3 regions of the Carboxydocella thermautotrophica DSM 16521 genome follow, and region 2 is predicted to be linked to each of the others. Evidence: a T-box and tRNA genes for the amino acid it is inferred to sense, from the RefSeq annotation. Region 2 holds a T-box; the other regions hold tRNA genes.
The links. A T-box is a leader RNA that pairs with one kind of tRNA and senses whether it is charged. The one in region 2 lies ahead of leuS (leucine--tRNA ligase), so its partner is inferred to be a tRNA-Leu.

Region 1 (4,041 bases), on a different contig from region 2:
TTTTACAACATTTGAGGCTGGGGTGAATTTTTCCCTCAGCCTCTTGTTTTGCGCTAAAAACCCTTTTCTATACACCTTTTTCTGGGGTAAATTTATTTTTGACCTTTCGCTAATCCCTTGGATTGTCAGGATTTTCTGACAACGCAATTAGCTCTTAAAGAATTTCTAGGATTAAGAACTTCAAGTAATAGGTCTCTTTGGCAGCCAGCAAAATGGGGTGATCTTTGGATTGTCGCCTTAACTCCAGCAGGCGCACTTGCCGTCCTACATCAAGAGCAGCGCTTTCAATTACTTCCAGAAATAAGTCCTCCTGCATGTGATAAGAACAGGAGCAGGTGATCAAAATACCGGAAGGTGGTAATAATTTCATTGCCCTTAAGTTAATTTCCTTGTAGCCCCGTACGGCGCCTTCCAGAGTTTGCTTACTTTTGGTAAAAGCAGGGGGATCAAGAATTATAACATCAAAGCGGCGTTTTTCCCTGTCCATTTCCCGCAGCACATCAAAGGCATTGCCTACTTGAAAACTGCAGCTGTTTTCTAATCCATTCAGGGAGGCATTTCTCCGGGCTGTTTCAATGGCGTGCTCCGATATATCCAGAGCCAGAACGGAGCGGGCACCATAGTGGGCAGCATGAACAGTAAAGGAGCCAGTGTGACAAAAACAATCCAGCACTGTTCTGTCTTTGACATAAGGGGCAATGGCAGCCCGGTTCTCCTTCTGATCCAGGAAATAGCCGGTTTTTTGGCCATTTTCCATATCGACCAGGAAGGAGAGACCGTTTTCTTTGATTATTACTTCAGGTTGAAACTCTCCATAGAGGACACCTTTAACTTGAGCCAGGCCTTCTAGCTCCCGAACATTGACGTCATTGCGTTCATAGATTGCCCTGGGCTGCAACAGTTCCACCAGTAATTCGGTAAGGAGCTGCTTTTGTTTTTCCATGCCCAGGGTTAATACCTGCATGACCAGGTAGTCTTCAAACTTGTCAATGATAAGCCCGGGCAAGAAGTCTGCTTCGCCAAAAACCAGGCGGTAGGAAGTTGCCTCGGGCATTACTTTTTGCCGGTGTTTCAGGCAATACAGCAATTTTTGTCGAAAAAATTCCCGGTCGATAGTTTCATCTTTGCGGGTAAGCAGCCTGACAGCAATCTGGGAACGGGGATTGTAATAACCGCGGCCGATAAAACGGCCACGGAAATCTACGACATCGACAATTGAGCCGGGCTCAATTCTGGGGTCGACCGAAGCAATTTCGGTAGCATAGACCCAGGGATGACCGGTAGACAGGCGCTTTTGCCGGCCCGGGGCCAGGGTTAGAGTTGGATACAAGTATAATCCCTCCCGCTTACTTAATGAAATTGTTCACAGGTTTATAAGTAGGATTTTAGCAGAAAACAGCGAAATAATAAAGTTAGATGGCAAGGAGGTAATGAAAAAAAGTGGAAATATTAGCTCAGGTTTTGCGCAACGGACTTGAAGAGAGTGTTCATACCGGCCATATTGTAGTTACTGACCACAATGGAACTATCCTTGCGGCTGTCGGAAACCCTGACTATAAAACTTTCTGGCGTTCAGCAGCCAAGCCAATACAGGCTCTGGCGGTAATCGAAGCAGGCGCAGTGCAAACCTTTGACCTGGAACCGGCGGAAATAGCTTTGCTTTGTGCCAGTCATAATGCTGAGCCGGAGCATATCCGGGTAGCTCAGCAGTTGGCTGCCAAAATCCAGGCTGATGTAACAGAACTGCATTGCGGTTTACATTACCCAACCCATCGGCCAACAGCTCAAGAAATGCGGCAGCGGGGAGAACAACCTCAGCCCTGGCACTCCAACTGTTCGGGCAAGCACCTGGGCATGCTGGCCCTGGCTCGTTGTAAGGGTTGGGATACCCATGGGTACTGGCTGCCTGAACATCCCGTTCAGCAAGAGATGCTTAATATGGTAAGTAACTATACGGACCAGGCGGTAACAGATATTGGCCTTGGGGTTGATGGCTGCGGGGTGCCGGTCTTTCATTTGCCCCTTAAAAGTATGGCAATGGCTTATGCTCGACTGGTTTCGTCTCATCGCACTTCTGCGGCTGATACAGTAGTAAGGGCAATGATCTCCTCTCCTTACTATGTCGCAGGTAGTGAAAGGATATGTACTGATTTGATGCAGGTTACCCGGGGGCGTTTACTGGCTAAATCGGGATATGAAGGCGTCTATTGCGTCGGCCTGGTTGACCAGGGCCAGGGCCTGGCGCTAAAAATCGCAGATGGTAATCCGCGGGCCCTGGGGCCGATATTAATCGAGGCCTTACAACAGCTGGGCTGGTTGACTTCTACCGAGAAAAATAAACTGGCTTCCTACTGGCAAGTTGAAGTTAAAAATTTTCATAATGCTATAGTTGGGACCATCAAGCCGGTATTTAAACTGGCTTTTCACAGATAAAAACATCAAAGGGGAGGAACAAAAGATGACGGTAGAAAAACTGGCAGGCAAAATTCAGAAGGAGCTGGGTGAGCTGGTTGAACTGGACTGGCAGGATCCGGACCTGGAACGGATTCTGACGCGTCTGATGCGGCATGCCAAACAGGTAGGTGACAGCCAGCTGCAGCAAAAAGTACTTACCTATTATAATGATTATTTGTTTCTAATTGGTGAAGTTTAATATTTGGAGGCCAGCGTTTGGGGGTAGACGCTGGCCTTTTCTCTGGTAAAATAAAAATCCCCATCTTAGGGGATTTAGTTTGCAGATTTGGTGCGGACAAGAGGACTTGAACCTCCACGGGCGTGAGCCCACTAGAACCTGAATCTAGCGCGTCTGCCAATTCCGCCATGTCCGCACGAATTATATTTTATGGTGGAGGAGGTAGGATTCGAACCTACGAAGGCATCAGCCGGCAGATTTACAGTCTGCTCCCTTTGGCCACTCGGGAACTCCTCCGTGAGACATTTGAAATTATAACGCACTCTTGCTGCTTCGTCAAGCAGGAAAATCATTTTTTTTGTAGAAATTTTGTTTGGAGGTGATAGGAATGAAAAAAAGAAAATATACATTAGCTATTGTAGTAGTCATAACACTAATCGGAATTGGTCTCCTTTATTATTTTTTGGGGCTGAAGCAGCCGCAACAGGTTAAAGAGGAAAAAGTGCCTGCAATTACTATGGGTCAAATCATACTCTACAATCAGGGCAATGATATCATTATGGGCAGTGACCACCCCCTTTATCCTAAAGTCAAGAAGTTGTTAGAAGAAGCTGTCTATTTTGCGGAAGCTGGCCAGTTCAAGAATGCTATCATACCCGAAGGGGATGTAACAGATCCAGCTAAAGCCAAAGAGATTATGAAAAACAGCGGCGGCTTGCCTCCCAATATTAATGTGGTCAAGAGTGCTGTACCTTCTTTTGGCGCTTTTCTGATGGATGTTCAGCAACTCCAAAACCGCAACAAGTTAAAAATCAACGGTGATCATATCGTAGTGGCAATAGGTGGGAAGAGTGCAGGAACACTCTTTGTCAGAAAGAGTTTTGAAGACCAGAACTGGCAACTATATCAGGTTCCCAGACCCATCATTATGAAAATGGTGGAAGTGGTACGAGCTAAATAATGGACTGGTAGTCGAGCTAATTGCGTTGTCAGATAATCCTGACAGGCCAAGGGATTAGCGGAAGGACGAAAATAAATTTACCCCAGAAAAAGGTGTATAGGAAAGGGTTTTTAGCGCAAAACAAGAGGCTGAGGGAAAAATTCACCCCAGCCTCAAATGTTGTAAAAAATAAGCAACAGGCACCCACCTGTGATAAAATTGAAGTTGAAAAGACAAACAATCCTACCCAGGGAGGGATGCCTGTTATGGCTATTATACCACAAATTAAGCTATTTGAGTGGACAGAAATACAAACAATTGGAGATTTAGTTCGTTTACGGCTTGTTCTGGATTACATGCCAGACGAAGAGTTAATGAGGACCCTTGAGAGAAACCGGGGCAAAGGGAGAAACGATTATCCGGTTCGGGCAATATGGAATTCCATACTAGCGGGTATTGTGTTCCAGCA
Region 2 (6,750 bases):
CTGCGCTTTTCCGGTAATACGATAGCCCCTGGGAGTGCCTTCCCGGCTGGCAATAACTACTTGCATTTTACCAGTTTCAAGGATATTCTGTTGCGTAGTTTGCATTTTATAGATATCAAAAACTAAAATATCGCTATCACGCACCTCCTTTACTTTGCCTACTACAATCAAGTGTGGTTCTCCTTTACTAGATACTGTGACAATAGGAATAATAGGAGCAATAGGGATTAATTCTTGAATTTCTTTAGTGATTACCACAACACCCGCCTCCTTATAGCTGATTGTTTGGTTACAAGTTTATTATAAGCCGAGCAAATTATGAAAGTTGTAAATTTTTTTACTACATTTTTCATTTTTTGCAGCTTATCACAAATATAAAATAATTATACGTAAAATCTTTTACAGCTTATAAAGCACTTTAAGGGGTGGATATCCACCCCTTTATTACTTCCTATCAACCCCAATATTTTTCAAGACAATGTCCAGGTTTCAGAATATAGTTTTTTCCATATCGGATAATGATGCCTGAATTGCGCAATTCTTTCAAAGCATAACTTACCATAACCCGTGAGGCCCCTATCATATCACCCAATTCTTGTTGGGTAATTTCCAATTCTATAACTATTCCATTAGATGTTTTCCGTCCATACACATCTGCTAACTTAAAAAATAGTCGCAATAATTTATCCTTAACTGATGTGCCAACTACTTCACTAAAGTGTTGTGTCATTTTATATAATTTTTGTCCAAGATAACTAATAATTTTTATTGCTAAACCAGGGTTTTGTAGAAGTAATTTCTCGAACTGATTGCGATTAAAGCAACATACCATGGCTTCATCCATTGCAATTGCACTAAAAAGATGCTTCTGTTCCTCCTTTTGAAACAATGCTTCCTCACCAATTATTTCTCCAGGCCCTATTACTTCAATGATTATTTCCCGCCCTTCCTCATTAATCTGTACAAGTTTAAGTTTCCCTGCTTTAACTAAATAAATAGTGTTAGCAAGCTCACCTTGATAAAACAGAAAATTATCTTTTGGAATTTTTTTTTTGGTTGTACTAATACAAACACTAGCAAACTCCGATCTATCCAAACCCTGAAAAACCGGTAATTCGTGCAAACATAAATAACTTCGTTTCACTGTTATCACCTTTCTTGTGAGGAACAGCTCATATTTTGACTCTAAAAGATTTAAATAAATTATAACTGAAAGTAACATCCTTCAAAGTAAAATTTTTGACATGCACTTTTACCAATTCCTCATAATATCACGCCAGTGACCCGGAGTAATTCCCAGCTCAGCCATTATTTCCTGCCAGCCCGGCCAGCGCAAAATCTCCAGTTCCCGCCCCCGGTTTTCGGTATATGAGCTGATGGCCAGCAGTTGCCAGTCAGGTACCGCCGGATGGGTCATCACTTCTGTAAAACCAGCAGCCATCCCCTGTAAGATTTTTTCAAAATTCTCCCTGGTCACCCCGGCACCAAAAAAATGCTCCACAAAAAAGTCGGGAGTTGCTACTCCCTGCTGCCGGAAAAAGGCTTTAGCCTCCTCCTGGAGAGCCCGCAGGGGTAAATCAAAGAGCCGGGCCAGGTGCAGTGCTACCGGCCGTAACCAGGGCCAACCGTGGACATGATGATGGGAATCCAGGTGACTCAGTTCCAGGCCCCAGCTGCGGGCCGTTTGAATCTGGGCCAGCCATTCTGCTTCCGCCCATTCCTGGAAACGAGCGATCTCTTCGGCACTGGCCCGCTGCAGGCGTTCATACAAAACGGGATAGGGTTCAAACTGGCGGCCGTCAGTCAGGGCCTTGCCCACTGTCAAATTGAGATGCACACCCATTTCCAGGGCCGGACATTCCCGGCTGAGGTCCACCGCCTCCCGGGCCCAGGGCTGGTTGACCAGGATGGTAGTGCTGGTCAAAATCCCTTCCCGGTGGCAGCGCCGTACCCCTTCGTTGATGCCGGGAGATAATCCGAAATCATCGCCATTGACAATTAGCCACTTGCTCATACCCCTTCCTCCTTCAATGGCCGGCCAAAAAAGAGATAAAACCAGCCGGTACCTACCAGATATAACAAACCGACACCCCAGAAGACGGCTTGGTAACCTCCCCAGTGCAGCAAATAACCGGTCAGCGGCCCTCCCACGGCCCAGCCCGCCTGGTAGAGAGTGCCGTTCAGGGAAGAAGCCAGCCCGCGTTTATCTGCGGCCACTGCCGTCAGGGTAATATTTTGCACCAGCGGATGGGCAGCATTCATCAGGGCCATCCAGAATGTGCAAAGTCCGCCGCCCCCGCCGGTCCCCCAGCCGGCCGGCCAGGGGCATCATCACGGCTGTAACCGCAGCTGACAGTCCAATCACCTGTCCGGCAAAGGCCGTAGTATATCCGTATTTTAATAATAGCAGATTATAGAGAACTTCAAACATCCCGCGGCCCATTTGTCCAAAAAACTGGGCCAGCAGCAAAAAACCACAACTCAAATCCCCTCCACCCTCTATACTTCTCCCTCGGCCGATTTTTTCCTGCAAAAAAGAGGAGACTGTCCCGCCAGACAGTCCCGCTCTGGTTATTTTATCACGATATTCACCAGTTTATTGGGTACCGGAATGACTTTGACCACCGTCTTGCCTTCCAGCCAGCTTTTAACTTTGGGCAGGGCCAGTACCGCCTCCTGCTGTTCCTGGACACTGAGGCCAGCGGGCACATTCACCCGATCCCGCACCTTGCCATTGATTTGCACCACCAGGGTAATTTCCTCAGCCACCAGGGCCTGCTCATCCACCCGGGGCCAGCTCTGGCGATGGACACTGTCAGTGTGGCCGAGAGCCTGCCACAATTCCTCAGTAATATGCGGGGCAAAGGGAGCCAGCATGATGACCAGCAACTCCAGCGCCTCCTTGACTACCGCCAGATTGGGCTCAGTTACCTTGTCCTTGTAGCTATAGAGGCCATTGACCAGTTCCATGATGGCACTGATGGCGGTGTTGAAATTGAAGCGCTGGGAGATATCATCGGTAACCTTTTTCAGGGTGGCATGCAGCTGCCGCCGCAACTCCTTGTCCTCAGCTCTCAGTTCCCCACCCTGGTAGGCGCTGACTCCGGCCAGATTCTGATGGTAATGGTGAACCAGGCGCCAGACCCGGTTCAGGAAACGGTAAGCCCCTTCTACCCCCTGGTCACTCCACTCCAGATCCCGTTCCGGGGGAGCAGCAAAAAGGATGAAGAGCCGGGCGGTATCAGCCCCGTATTTGGCCATAATCTCTTCCGGACTGACCACATTGCCCCTGGACTTGGACATCTTGGCCCCATCCTTCAGCACCATGCCCTGAGTGAGCAAATTGGTAAAGGGCTCATCCACACTGACCAAACCCAGATCATACAAAACCTTGGTGAAGAAACGGCTATAGAGCAAATGCAAAATAGCATGTTCTACCCCGCCGATATACTGGTCCACCGGCATCCAGAAGTCTACCAGCTCTTTGGCGAAGGGCACATCTGTAGCCCGTGGGGTAGTGTAGCGCAGGAAATACCAGGATGAGCAGATAAAAGTATCCATGGTATCGGTTTCCCGCCGGGCGGCTCCGCCGCACTGCGGACAGGTGGTGTGGACAAATTCCTCGCATTCCGCCAGAGGTGACTGACCCCCGGGCTTGAAATCCACATTTTCCGGCAACAGCACCGGCAGCTGTTCTTCCGGTACCGGCACAATCCCGCAACTATCGCAGTAGACAATGGGAATAGGCGCACCCCAGTAACGCTGGCGGGAAATCAGCCAGTCCCGCAAGCGGTAATTAACCCGCTTGCGCCCCAGTCCTCTGGCCTCAATGGTTTCGGCGATTCTATCCCAGGCTTCTTCATTGGGCAGGCCATTGAATTCCCCGGAGTTGACCAGCTTGCCTTCCCCGGCATAGGCCGCGGTCATGCTGGCACCATCCAGTTCTTCCCCTTCCGGCTGGATTACCACAACCACCGGCAGCTTGTATTTGCGGGCAAATTCAAAGTCCCGCTGATCATGGGCTGGAACCCCCATTACCGCCCCGGTACCATAATCCAGTAAGACGTAATTGGCAATCAGGATGGGTACTTCCTTGCCTGTCAGGGGATTGACGGCATAGGCCCCGGTGAAAACCCCTTCCTTTTCCGCTTCCGTGGATGTGCGGGCGATTTCGCTCAGGGTTTTCATTCTTTCCCGGAAAGCCATAACCTCAGCTTCCTGGGGCTGGCCTTTTACCAGTTCCGGCACCAGGGGATGTTCGGGGGCCAGCACCATATAGGTTACCCCGAAAATGGTATCCGGTCGGGTAGTATAGACGGTAATGGTTTCCTCCCGCCCCTTGATGCCAAAGGTGATTTCCACCCCTTCACTGCGGCCGATCCAGTTTTCCTGCATAATCTTGACCTTTTCCGGCCAGCCGGTCAGTTTTTCCAGGTCATTCAGCAAACGTTCCGCATAATCGGTAATGCGCAAGAACCACTGTTCCAGGTCCTTTTTGGTAACCTGGGAATCACAGCGTTCACAGTGCCCGTCCACCACCTGCTCATTGGCCAGCACGGTGGCACAGGAAGGACACCAGTTAACCGCCGATTTTTTCTTATAAGCCAGACCTTTTTTGAAGAATTGCAGGAACAGCCACTGGGTCCAGCGATAATAGCCGGGATGACAGGTAGATACCTCCCGGTCCCAGTCATAACTGATCCCCATGCCCTTTAATTGCCGCCGCATATTGTCAATATTGGACCAGGTCCAGGTCGCCGGATGAATCCCATGCTTAATTGCCGCATTTTCTGCCGGCAAGCCAAAAGCATCCCAGCCCATGGGATGCAGTACCTGGTAACCCTGCATGGTTTTAAAGCGGGCCACCACATCCCCGATGGAATAATTGCGCACATGCCCCATATGCAAATTGCCGGAGGGATAAGGGAACATCTCCAGACAATAATACTTGGGCTTGTCCTGACTTTCTTCTACCCGGTAGAGCTTTTCCTCCGCCCAGCGGGCCTGCCACTTCGGTTCGATCTCAGCAAAATTATAGCGCTGCTCCATCCAGTCCACTCCTCCTTATTTTTGCCAAATAGAAAAGCCTTTCCTCCCCCTTGGGACGAAAGGCCTTGCTTCCGCGGTACCACCCAAATTGACCGGACTCAAAAAGCCCGATCCCCTTGCTGCCGGTAACGGCGGCGGCCGGGAAAGACTACTGCCAGCGGGTTCGCCTTTCCAGCTCCGGGGCCAGTTCCCCTATGGCGGTTACCGCTTTCCACCAGCCAGCGGCTCTCTGTCAACCGGCTAATAAGGTACTCTTCCCCTTCATCGCCATTAAATTACCATTTTGTCCGATATTATACTGAAAAGCGGCTTAACTGTCAAGGCGCTTAGCCTCGCCCCAGAGACGTTCCAGGTTATAATACTGGCGCTCTTCCTCCAGAAAGACATGCACCACCGCCTGACCATAATCCAGCAAAATCCAGCGACCAGAACGCAGGCCTTCCCGCCGCAGGGGAATTACCCCCAGGCCTTCCTTGACCTTCTCTTCAATCCCATCGGCGATAGCCCGCACCTGGGTAGTGGAATTACCGCTCATGATGACAAAATAATCGGTCATAATTGAGAGTTCACCCAGTTCCAGAATAGTGATATTGCGGGCTTTCTTGTCTTCGGCACCGGCTTTAATCAAATCCAGTAACTTTCTGGTCTCTTGCTCAGACACTTATTTTACCTCCCTTGCCTTAAGTCTTAGTAACTGGGCATTGCGGGCCCTAACCGCCAGCGGATGGATGTATTGCTGGCGCTCCAGCAAATAGCGGAGAGTATGATCCAGCCCGGCCAGATAGGCCCCTTCCAGATCCCTGGCTGCCAGCAGTCTTAATTCCTCCACTCCAGGGTAATCCCGTCCCGGTTCGATCATATCGGCCACAAACAACAGCTTGTCCAGGGCTGTCGCCTCCGGATGGCCCAGGGTATGACGGGCAATGGCCTGCAAAACTTCCTTGTCCCTTACCCCCTGTTCAGCCGCCAGCTGCGCTCCCACCGGCCCATGTAAAAGCATGGGTACAGCCAGCCAGTCGGCATCCAGTTCCAGCCCCTGCTGCCGGGCCAGTTCCAGCAACCGCTCCGGAGGATAATCGCGGGCGACATCATGCCAGACGGCCGCCTGTTCCGCCTTTTCCGGCTCCAGTCCGTGGGTAAGGGCCAAACGGCGGGCCTGCTGGCGTACCCCTTCAATATGCTGCCAGCGTTCTCCTTTTACTTGTTGTTGAATAAAGGTAACTGCTTCCATCCCGGTTAACCCCTGTTGACAGTTTTCTCCGCCCATTATAGCATAAACAGGCAAAAATGGCGAGTGCCTTGCATTTTCTCCCATTTTTCTTTATACTGACTCTAAAAAAGGAGATGAGGGGGAGACAATGGTGGTACAAACCCTGCAAAATCCAGTTCATCAACGGATTCAGGAATTTCTGGATCAATTCCAGCTGGGAATAAAGGTAATCGAGTTTGAGGTCAGTACCGAAACCAGTGAGCTGGCTGCCAGGGCGCTAGGGGTGACACCGGCCCAAATCGCTAAAAGCCTGGTATTCCTGGCTGATGAGAAGCCCCTGCTGGTAGTTACCTGTGGAGATCTCAGGGTGGATACCAAAAAATTAAAGGCCCTGACCGGAGCCCGCAAAATCCGTTTTGCTAATCCCGAACAGGCCCTGCACTATACCGGCTATCCCGCTGGCGGAGTTTGTCCCTTTGCTCTCTCCCAGC
Region 3 (8,197 bases), on a different contig from region 2:
CTATTCCTTCCTTTTCGGGATGCTGGTATATCTGATTCGCCGCATCATTAACAAGGCCATGGCTGAAGATGTACAGGAGGTGAAGTAGGATGGACCTCAACACTGCCTGGTTTTTGCTGGTAGGGATACTGATCGTTGGTTATGCCATTCTGGATGGGTTTGATCTGGGGGTAGGTACCATCTATTATCTGCTGGCCAAAAATGATGACGAAAAGCGCCAGCTTCTCAATGCTATTGGTCCTTTCTGGGATGCCAATGAGGTTTGGCTGTTAACCGGTGGTGGAGCTCTTTTTGCCGCCTTTCCCCTGGTTTATGCTACCGTCTTCAGCGGATTTTACCTGGCCCTGATGCTGGTTTTGTTTGCCCTTATCTTCCGGGCTGTAGCCATCGAGTTTCGGAATAAGGATGAAAGTCCGGCCTGGCATAATTTATGGGATAGGGCCTTTTTCCTGGGCAGTGCTTTACCAGCTCTTCTCTTCGGGGTAGCTCTGGGCAATGTACTCAAAGGCCTGCCTCTCGATAGCCAGCAATATTATACAGGTGGCTTTTTCGGTTTACTTAATCCTTTTGCCTTGCTGGTAGGGGTGCTGGGACTGGCAGCTTTCCTGCAGCAAGGGGCAACCTATGTGATGATGAAAACAGGAGAGCCGCTGGCAGGGCGGGCCCGGCAGCTCCTGCCTGGTATCTGGGGCGGAGTGGTTGCACTCTATCTGGCGGTTACCCTCTTCAGCTGGCTGGTTGCGCCCCATCTTTTTACCAATTTCAGCAAATATCCCTGGTTGTGGATATTGCCGCTTCTGACCTGGTTGGCGATGGGAGCTGTAATCTATTTTGGACGCCGGGGTCAGGGAACATCCGCTTTTCTGGCTTCATCTCTTACTATGGCTGGTCTGGTGCTGATCGCCGCTGCTGGTCTTTATCCCAATCTGGTTCCCGCCCTGGATCCGGCCCGCAGTCTGACTATCTATAATGCATCTTCTTCGCCCCTAACCCTTAAGGTCATGCTGATTATCGCCCTTTGTGGCGTGCCGATTGTTCTGGGTTATACCGTTTTTGTCCACTGGCTGTTCCGTGGAAAAGTTAAACCTGATGCTCAAGGTTATTAAATCTGCATAATTCTGCCCGTCACGGGAAAAGAGTATAAGGGGAGGTGATGAAGATGACCCTTATACCCTTTGACCCTTTTCGCGAGTTCAACCGCTTTGTCCAGGAAGCGGTAGGCCGCAGCCGGGAGGGCTTTCTGGGCTATCAGGTAGCGGGGCCACGGGTGGACATCTATCAGACGGAAAATGAAGTGGTGGTGGTAGCGGAAATCCCCGGCCTTGAGTCCAGGGAGGATCTGGATGTGCGGGTTACCGAAGATGCGGTTACCATCCGGGGAGAAATCAAGCGCAGTGCGGAAACCAGAGATGAAGACTACCATCATGCTGAACGGTTCTATGGCGCCTTTGCCCGCACCTTTACCCTGCCGGCGGCGGTAAAGGCAGAAGAAGCCCGGGCATCCTACCGCAATGGCATCCTGGAAATCCGGATCCCCAAAGCGGGACGAGGACGCAGCATCAAAGTGGATATTAACTGAAAAGGTCGGTTACTACCGGCCTTTTTCTTTTGTTTTGGCGGGAAATAGGGTAAAATATGGATATAAGCAGATTAGTGAGGGATGAGAAATGCAAGGCCTGGGTGAAAAAGAAATTAAGTTCAGCAAATTATAGACAAACACCTGGTTGATTTACTGGATTATAGCACGATTATGTTAAATCTAAAAATATAAAAAACCGTTGCTTTTCGGCAACGGTTTTTTGCGTGGGATTTGGTGCGGACAAGAGGACTTGAACCTCCACGGGCGTAAGCCCACTAGAACCTGAATCTAGCGCGTCTGCCAATTCCGCCATGTCCGCAGGCACTGGTCGGGGCGACAGGATTCGAACCTGCGGCCTCCACATCCCGAATGTGGCGCGCTACCAAACTGCGCTACGCCCCGCAGACAAAGGTTATTATAGCAAAGGCGGTGGCAGAAGTCAATACCTTAATCAGGAACAAGCAGCATAGGTTAAAAATTTTAGAAAATAGAAAAGAAAAGACGATTCATTAGCCACATTTTTATAAAAACAAGAAATAAGAATAAAGGCCGGTGAGTCTGAGGCTTAACCTGTCTAATTTTTTTATGGCATGCTTTTTGCAAGTAAACGATATCACTGAAAAGCAATCATCATGGGAGGAGGTTTTGGCTTTATGGCGGATAATCATTTTTTCATCCGCAAGCTCCATTCCCTTCTGGGGGTGATTCCAGTTGGTTTGTTCCTGCTGGAGCATTTGTTTACCAATTCCTTTGCCCTGAAAGGGGCACAAGCCTTTAATGAAAAGGTGGAGTTTTTTCAGAGTATTCCTTATCTTATCTTCATTGAGTTACTCCTGATTTTTTTGCCGCTTCTGTTCCATGGTATTTACGGGACCTGGATTGTTCTGACGGGAGAGAGCAATGTTTTTCAATACCGGTATTATCGTAACTGGTTTTACTGGATTCAGCGGCTTTCCGGTATCATCACTTTAATTTTTGTCATCTGGCATGTCTGGAATACCCGTTTGCAAACCCTGTTCTTTGGCACTGAAATGAGTTTTGAGTTTATGCATAATTTGCTTTCCAATCCAGTTAATGCTGTTCTTTATGCTATCGGGTTGATTGCTGCTACTTTCCATTTTGCCAATGGCATGTGGGCTTTTCTGGTTTCCTGGGGGATTACCATTGGGCCTAAAGCTCAGAGAACCAGTACTATCATCTGGAGCATATTCTTTATCGTTATTACTGCTGTAGGCTTGAATGCGCTGTTCGGCTTTATCAGAGGCTAAAGGGGTGAGAAGGAAGATGGCGGAAAAGAAGATTATCGTTGTTGGTGGCGGCCTGGCCGGCCTGATGGCTACCATTAAGGCAGCAGAGGCTGGCTTCAAGGTTGATCTTTTCTCTCTGGTACCGGTAAAACGCAGTCACTCCGTTTGTGCCCAGGGGGGGATTAATGGTGCCGTTAACACCAAGGGGGAAGGGGATTCTCCCTGGGAGCATTTTGATGATACCATTTATGGCGGGGACTTTCTGGCCAATCAACCACCGGTGCTGAAAATGTGTGAAGCGGCACCTGGAATTATCCATTTGATGGACCGGATGGGAGTAATGTTCAACCGCACACCGGAAGGACATCTGGATTTCCGGCGTTTTGGTGGTACCAAACACCATCGTACCGCTTTTGCTGGAGCGACCACCGGCCAGCAATTACTTTATGCCTGTGATGAACAGGTACGGCGCTGGGAAGCAGCTGGTCTGGTGCAAAAGTATGAGGGCTGGGATTTCCTTTCCATTGTGCTGGATGAGCAGGGGATTTGCCGGGGGATTACCGCCCAGAACCTGGCTAGCATGGAAATCAGGGCCTTCCGGGGTGAAGCGGTGATTATGGCCACCGGTGGCCCGGGCATGATCTTTGGCAAGAGTACCAACTCCACTATCAATACCGGCTGGGCGGCGGCGGCAGTTTACATGCAAGGCGCCTGCTATGCCAACGGGGAGTTTATTCAGATCCATCCTACTGCTATTCCAGGAGAGGATAAATTGCGTTTGATGTCCGAATCGGCCCGCGGTGAAGGCGGTCGGGTCTGGACTTACAAGGATGGTAAACCCTGGTATTTCCTGGAAGAAAAATATCCGGCCTATGGGAACCTGGTACCGCGGGATATCGCTACCCGGGAGATTTTCTATGTCTGTGTGGATTTGAAACTGGGGATAAATGGTCAGAACATGGTTTATCTGGATGTTTCCCATATAGATCCTAAAGTGCTGGACCGCAAGCTGGGCGGGATTCTGGAGATCTATGAAAAATTTGTTGGGGAAGATCCCCGCAAAGTGCCGATGAAGATATTCCCGGGTGTCCACTATTCCATGGGCGGGCTCTGGGTGGATTACAATCATATGACCAATATTCCCGGATTGTTTGCTGCCGGGGAATGTGACTACCAGTACCATGGTGCTAACCGCCTGGGTGCCAACTCCCTGCTTTCTGCCATTTATAGTGGCATGATAGTGGGACCGGCAGCAGTGGCCTATGCCAGCGGTTTGAGCAAGTCGGCCTTTGCTCTGGAGGAAAGGCTGTTTGAACAGGAGCGCAAACGGCAGGAGGAAAAGGTGGAAGCCATTTACCGGATGAATGGCAAGGAAAATCCCTATCTGCTTCATGAAGAGCTGGGTAAATGGATGACCGATAATGTCACGGTAGTGCGCTATAATGACCGGATGGAAAAAACCGATGCCAAAATTCAGGAATTGATGGAGCGCTACCAGAATATCAATCTGGCGGATACCGGCCGCTGGTCCAACCAGTGTGTGATGTTTGTGCGCCATCTCTGGGGTATGCTGCAGCTGGCCCGGGTGATTACCAGAGGGGCTATTGCCCGCAATGAAAGCCGGGGTGCCCATTATAAGCCGGAGTTTCCCAACCGGGATGATGAAAACTGGCTGAAGACCACCAAGGCCTTCTATACTCCCGCTGGGCCACGGCTGGAATATGAGCCGGTGGATGTCTCCCTGATCAAGCCCCGGCCGCGCAAATACGATGTGGATAAATCGGAGGTGAAGGCCTGATGGCTGAACAAAAATACATTCACCTGCGGGTACGGCGGCAGGAAAGTCCCCAGGCCAAACCCTACTGGGAAGAGTTTAAAATCCCGTATAAGCCCAATATGAATGTAATTTCCGCCTTGATGGAAATTCAAAAAAATCCCGTCAATGCCCAGGGGGAAAAAACTACGCCGGTAGTGTGGGAATGCAATTGTCTGGAAGAAGTTTGCGGGGCCTGTACAATGCTAATAAACGGGGTTCCCAGACAGGCTTGCTCGGCTTTGATTGACCAGTTACAACAGCCTGTTGAATTGAGACCTCTGACCAAGTTTCCCCTGATTCGCGATTTGATGGTAGACCGCAGCATCATGTTTGAAAATCTGAAAAAAGTCAAAGCATGGATTCCTATCGATGGTACCTATGATCTGGGGCCAGGGCCCAAACTGGCGGCCAAAACCCAGGAATGGGCCTATGAATTATCCCGCTGTATGACCTGTGGTTGCTGCATGGAAGCCTGTCCCCAGGTGAACAGCAAATCCAAATTCATCGGTCCGGCAGCTATCTCCCAGGTGCGCTTGTTCAACACTCATCCGACCGGGGAAATGAACAAGGAAGAGCGGTTGGAAGCCATTATGGGAGATGGGGGGATTACGGATTGTGGTAATTCCCAGAACTGTGTGCGGGTTTGTCCCAAACAGATTCCCCTGACTACCTCCATTGCGGATATGAATAAAGAAACGGTAAAATATGCCATTAAACGCTGGTTAAGAAAATAGCCAGTTTTTTGCCCTCGGTTAAACCGAGGGCTATTTTTTTAGCATAGATTTGCCCTGCTGGTATCATACTAATGCCGGAGGTGATTTATATGCGGATTGAACAACAGGGAATTGAGGTTACTCCGGACATTATCAAGGCGGGTGATCTGGTCCGGATTCAGTACAATGGCTTACTGGCCCGGTCGGGAGCTGACCAGGTGTACTTGCATGTGGGTTATGGGGATAAATGGGAATATGTTTGTGATTACCCCATGCAGAAAACGGCCAATGGCTGGCAGAAGGTGCTGTCAGTAGAACATCCCGGCAGCCTCAATTTCTGCTTCAAGGACAGTGCCAATAACTGGGATAACAATAATGGCCTCAACTGGTCAGTAGCTATCAACAACAATTTGCGAGCCTAATGGAGGTGAAGACGGTGCATCATATCGCCATTGAGGGCACAGGGCACCTGGTCAATGGTGTAGTAGCCGGGCCCCTGCCGGTAGCCCGCGGGGGTTCAGTGACCATTATCTACAATGGCCTCCTGGCCAATAGCGGTGCTAGCCAGGTATATTTGCATGCCGGCTATGGTCCGGACTGGCATGATTCCCTGGACATGCCTATGGTGCGGACTGCCCGGGGCTGGGAAAATACCATCCAGGTCCAGGATGTCCATGAATTGAATTTTTGCTTCCGGGATGCGGCCAATAACTGGGATAACAACAATGGCCACAATTGGCGGCTGGAAGTTATCTCCTGAGGAGGTGAAATGATGGTGGAAATGAAACACACCAATTTCCGCGATAGTGATCACCGCTTGAAGGAGATGGCAGAAAGCCAGCTACAGGGCGGTGTGACTGTGGATCCTACCCCGATTACGGCTGGTCAGGAAGTGACAATCCTGTATAACGGCCTGCTGGCTAAAAGCGGAGCCCAGCAAATCTACCTGCATGTAGGGTATGGTTCCAATGACAACTGGCAGATGGTAACCGACTATCCCATGTATTTTACCGGCCATGGCTGGGAAAAAACCATAACCGTGGCCGAAGGGACCAGGCTTAATTTCTGCTTCAAGGACAGTGCCAATAACTGGGATAATAACAATGGCAATAACTGGTCCTTTATTGTTCACAATGGGCGCATGGTGTAAACCATGCCCTTTTTTTATCATATTTTTCCGTCCCGCTGGATAAACTAATCAAGTAAATCCAGAACGAAAGGGGGATGACAGTGCGTATATTAATGTATTCCTGGGAGTTTCCGCCCAAAAGCGTAGGCGGTCTGGCCCGGCATGTGCATGATTTGACTCTGGCCACGGCCAAACAGGGCCATGAAATTCAGGTTGTCACCTGCGGGGGAGATAACCTGCCTGCCTATGAAAATATAGAGGGGGTGGAGGTTTATCGCGTCCAGCCATATCATTTGCGGGCTCCGGATTTTCGCACCTGGATTTTGCAGTTGAACCTGGCCATGCTGGAATTCACCATGACTTTGCGGGATAGCCAATCAGCCCCCTGGGATATTGTTCACTGCCATGACTGGTTAACTGCATATGTCAGCCGGGCGGTTAAACACGCTCAGAACATTCCACTGGTAGCTACCATTCATGCCACTGAATTCGGGCGCAACTGGGGGCTGCATGATGATAACCAGCGCTATATCAGTGATGTGGAGTGGTGGCTGACTTATGAAGCCTGGCGGGTGATTGTTTGCAGTCAATATATGCATAATGAGGTGAGATACATATTCTCTCTGCCGGAAGACAAAATCCGTATCATACCGAACGGCGTAAGGCCGGAGGATTTTCAAACCGAACCTGAACCGGATTTTCGCAATCGATATGCCCATCCTACCGAAAAAATCGTCTTTTTCGTAGGACGGCTGGTGCATGAAAAAGGGGCGCATGTCTTGCTGGATGCCATTCCGAAAATTCTCCATTACCATCCCCAGACCAAGTTCGTTATCGCCGGTCGAGGGCCGGCGGAAGGTTATTTGCGGCAAAAGGCCTGGGAGATGGGCGTGACAGAGAGAATTTATTTTACCGGTTATATCGATGATGTGACCCGTAATAAACTGTACCGTTCTGCTTCCGTTGCGGTTTTTCCCAGCCTGTATGAACCTTTTGGTATTGTGGCCCTGGAAGCTATGGCGGCCCGGACGCCAGTGGTAGTCAGTGATACCGGTGGACTGGGGGAAATTATTAAACATGGCGTAAATGGTTTGAAATGCTATGTAGGTTCTCCTGATTCCCTGGCCGATAATGTGCTGAAAATTCTCTGTGATCCGCCCTTTGCCCGGCAGGTGGAAGAAAGGGCCTACCGGGAGGTGCTGGAAATCTATAACTGGGACAAAATTGCCCGCACTACGGTAGCAGTTTATGAAGAAATTCTGGCAGAACAATAATAGAGAACGGAGGTCTGGCTATGAAAGCCATTATTATGGCGGGAGGGGAAGGTTCCCGACTGAGACCATTAACCTGTGACCGGCCCAAACCTCTGACGCCTTTACTGAACCGGCCGGTGATGGAACACATTGTCAATCTCCTGAAAAAACATGGCATCCGTCAGATTGGGGTTACCTTGCAGTATCTGCCGGAGGCCATTATGGAATATTTTGGCGATGGCAGTGACTGGGGGGTGGAAATGCGCTATTTTCTGGAGGAAACTCCCCTGGGCACTGCTGGCAGTGTCAAAAATGCAGAAGAATTTTTGGATGAACCTTTTATTGTTATCAGTGGTGATGCGCTGACGGATTTTGACCTGAGCCGGGCCATTGAGTTTCATCGGCAAAAGGGTGCCTGGGCAACCCTGGTTTTGACCCGGGTCCAGACACCTCTGGAATA

Region 1: it encodes a tRNA-Leu, which carries the amino acid that the T-box ahead of leuS (leucine--tRNA ligase) is inferred to sense. The anticodon was not compared.
Region 3: it encodes a tRNA-Leu, which carries the amino acid that the T-box ahead of leuS (leucine--tRNA ligase) is inferred to sense. The anticodon was not compared.

What each region holds. Positions count from the first base shown of each region.
Region 1 is NZ_FUXM01000067.1:43-4,083, reverse strand. It holds gene B5D20_RS13330 (class I SAM-dependent rRNA methyltransferase) at 155-1,330, opposite strand; gene B5D20_RS13325 (asparaginase) at 1,441-2,433, shown strand; gene B5D20_RS13320 (hypothetical protein) at 2,459-2,653, shown strand; tRNA gene B5D20_RS13315 (tRNA-Leu) at 2,742-2,828, opposite strand; tRNA gene B5D20_RS13310 (tRNA-Tyr) at 2,844-2,929, opposite strand; gene B5D20_RS13305 (hypothetical protein) at 3,021-3,593, shown strand; partial or broken gene B5D20_RS13300 (DDE transposase) at 3,839-4,041, shown strand, end outside.
Region 2 is NZ_FUXM01000001.1:521-7,270, forward strand. It holds gene B5D20_RS00005 (pyridoxamine 5'-phosphate oxidase family protein) at 1-258, opposite strand, end outside; gene B5D20_RS00010 (Crp/Fnr family transcriptional regulator) at 455-1,144, opposite strand; gene B5D20_RS00015 (carbohydrate deacetylase) at 1,253-2,014, opposite strand; gene B5D20_RS00020 (MFS transporter) at 2,011-2,262, opposite strand; gene B5D20_RS00025 (hypothetical protein) at 2,204-2,485, opposite strand; gene leuS (leucine--tRNA ligase) at 2,572-5,049, opposite strand; T-box leader at 5,098-5,323, opposite strand; gene rsfS (ribosome silencing factor) at 5,360-5,710, opposite strand; gene yqeK (bis(5'-nucleosyl)-tetraphosphatase (symmetrical) YqeK) at 5,711-6,280, opposite strand; gene B5D20_RS00045 (YbaK/EbsC family protein) at 6,408-6,750, shown strand, end outside.
Region 3 is NZ_FUXM01000004.1:19,817-28,013, reverse strand. It holds gene B5D20_RS02565 (cytochrome ubiquinol oxidase subunit I) at 1-88, shown strand, start outside; gene cydB (cytochrome d ubiquinol oxidase subunit II) at 90-1,106, shown strand; gene B5D20_RS02555 (Hsp20/alpha crystallin family protein) at 1,160-1,579, shown strand; tRNA gene B5D20_RS02550 (tRNA-Leu) at 1,812-1,898, opposite strand; tRNA gene B5D20_RS02545 (tRNA-Pro) at 1,905-1,981, opposite strand; gene B5D20_RS02540 (succinate dehydrogenase cytochrome b558 subunit) at 2,233-2,847, shown strand; gene sdhA (succinate dehydrogenase flavoprotein subunit) at 2,864-4,624, shown strand; gene sdhB (succinate dehydrogenase iron-sulfur subunit) at 4,624-5,376, shown strand; gene B5D20_RS02525 (carbohydrate-binding protein) at 5,466-5,777, shown strand; gene B5D20_RS02520 (carbohydrate-binding protein) at 5,792-6,115, shown strand; gene B5D20_RS02515 (carbohydrate-binding protein) at 6,128-6,505, shown strand; gene B5D20_RS02510 (glycosyltransferase family 4 protein) at 6,586-7,758, shown strand; gene B5D20_RS02505 (sugar phosphate nucleotidyltransferase) at 7,779-8,197, shown strand, end outside.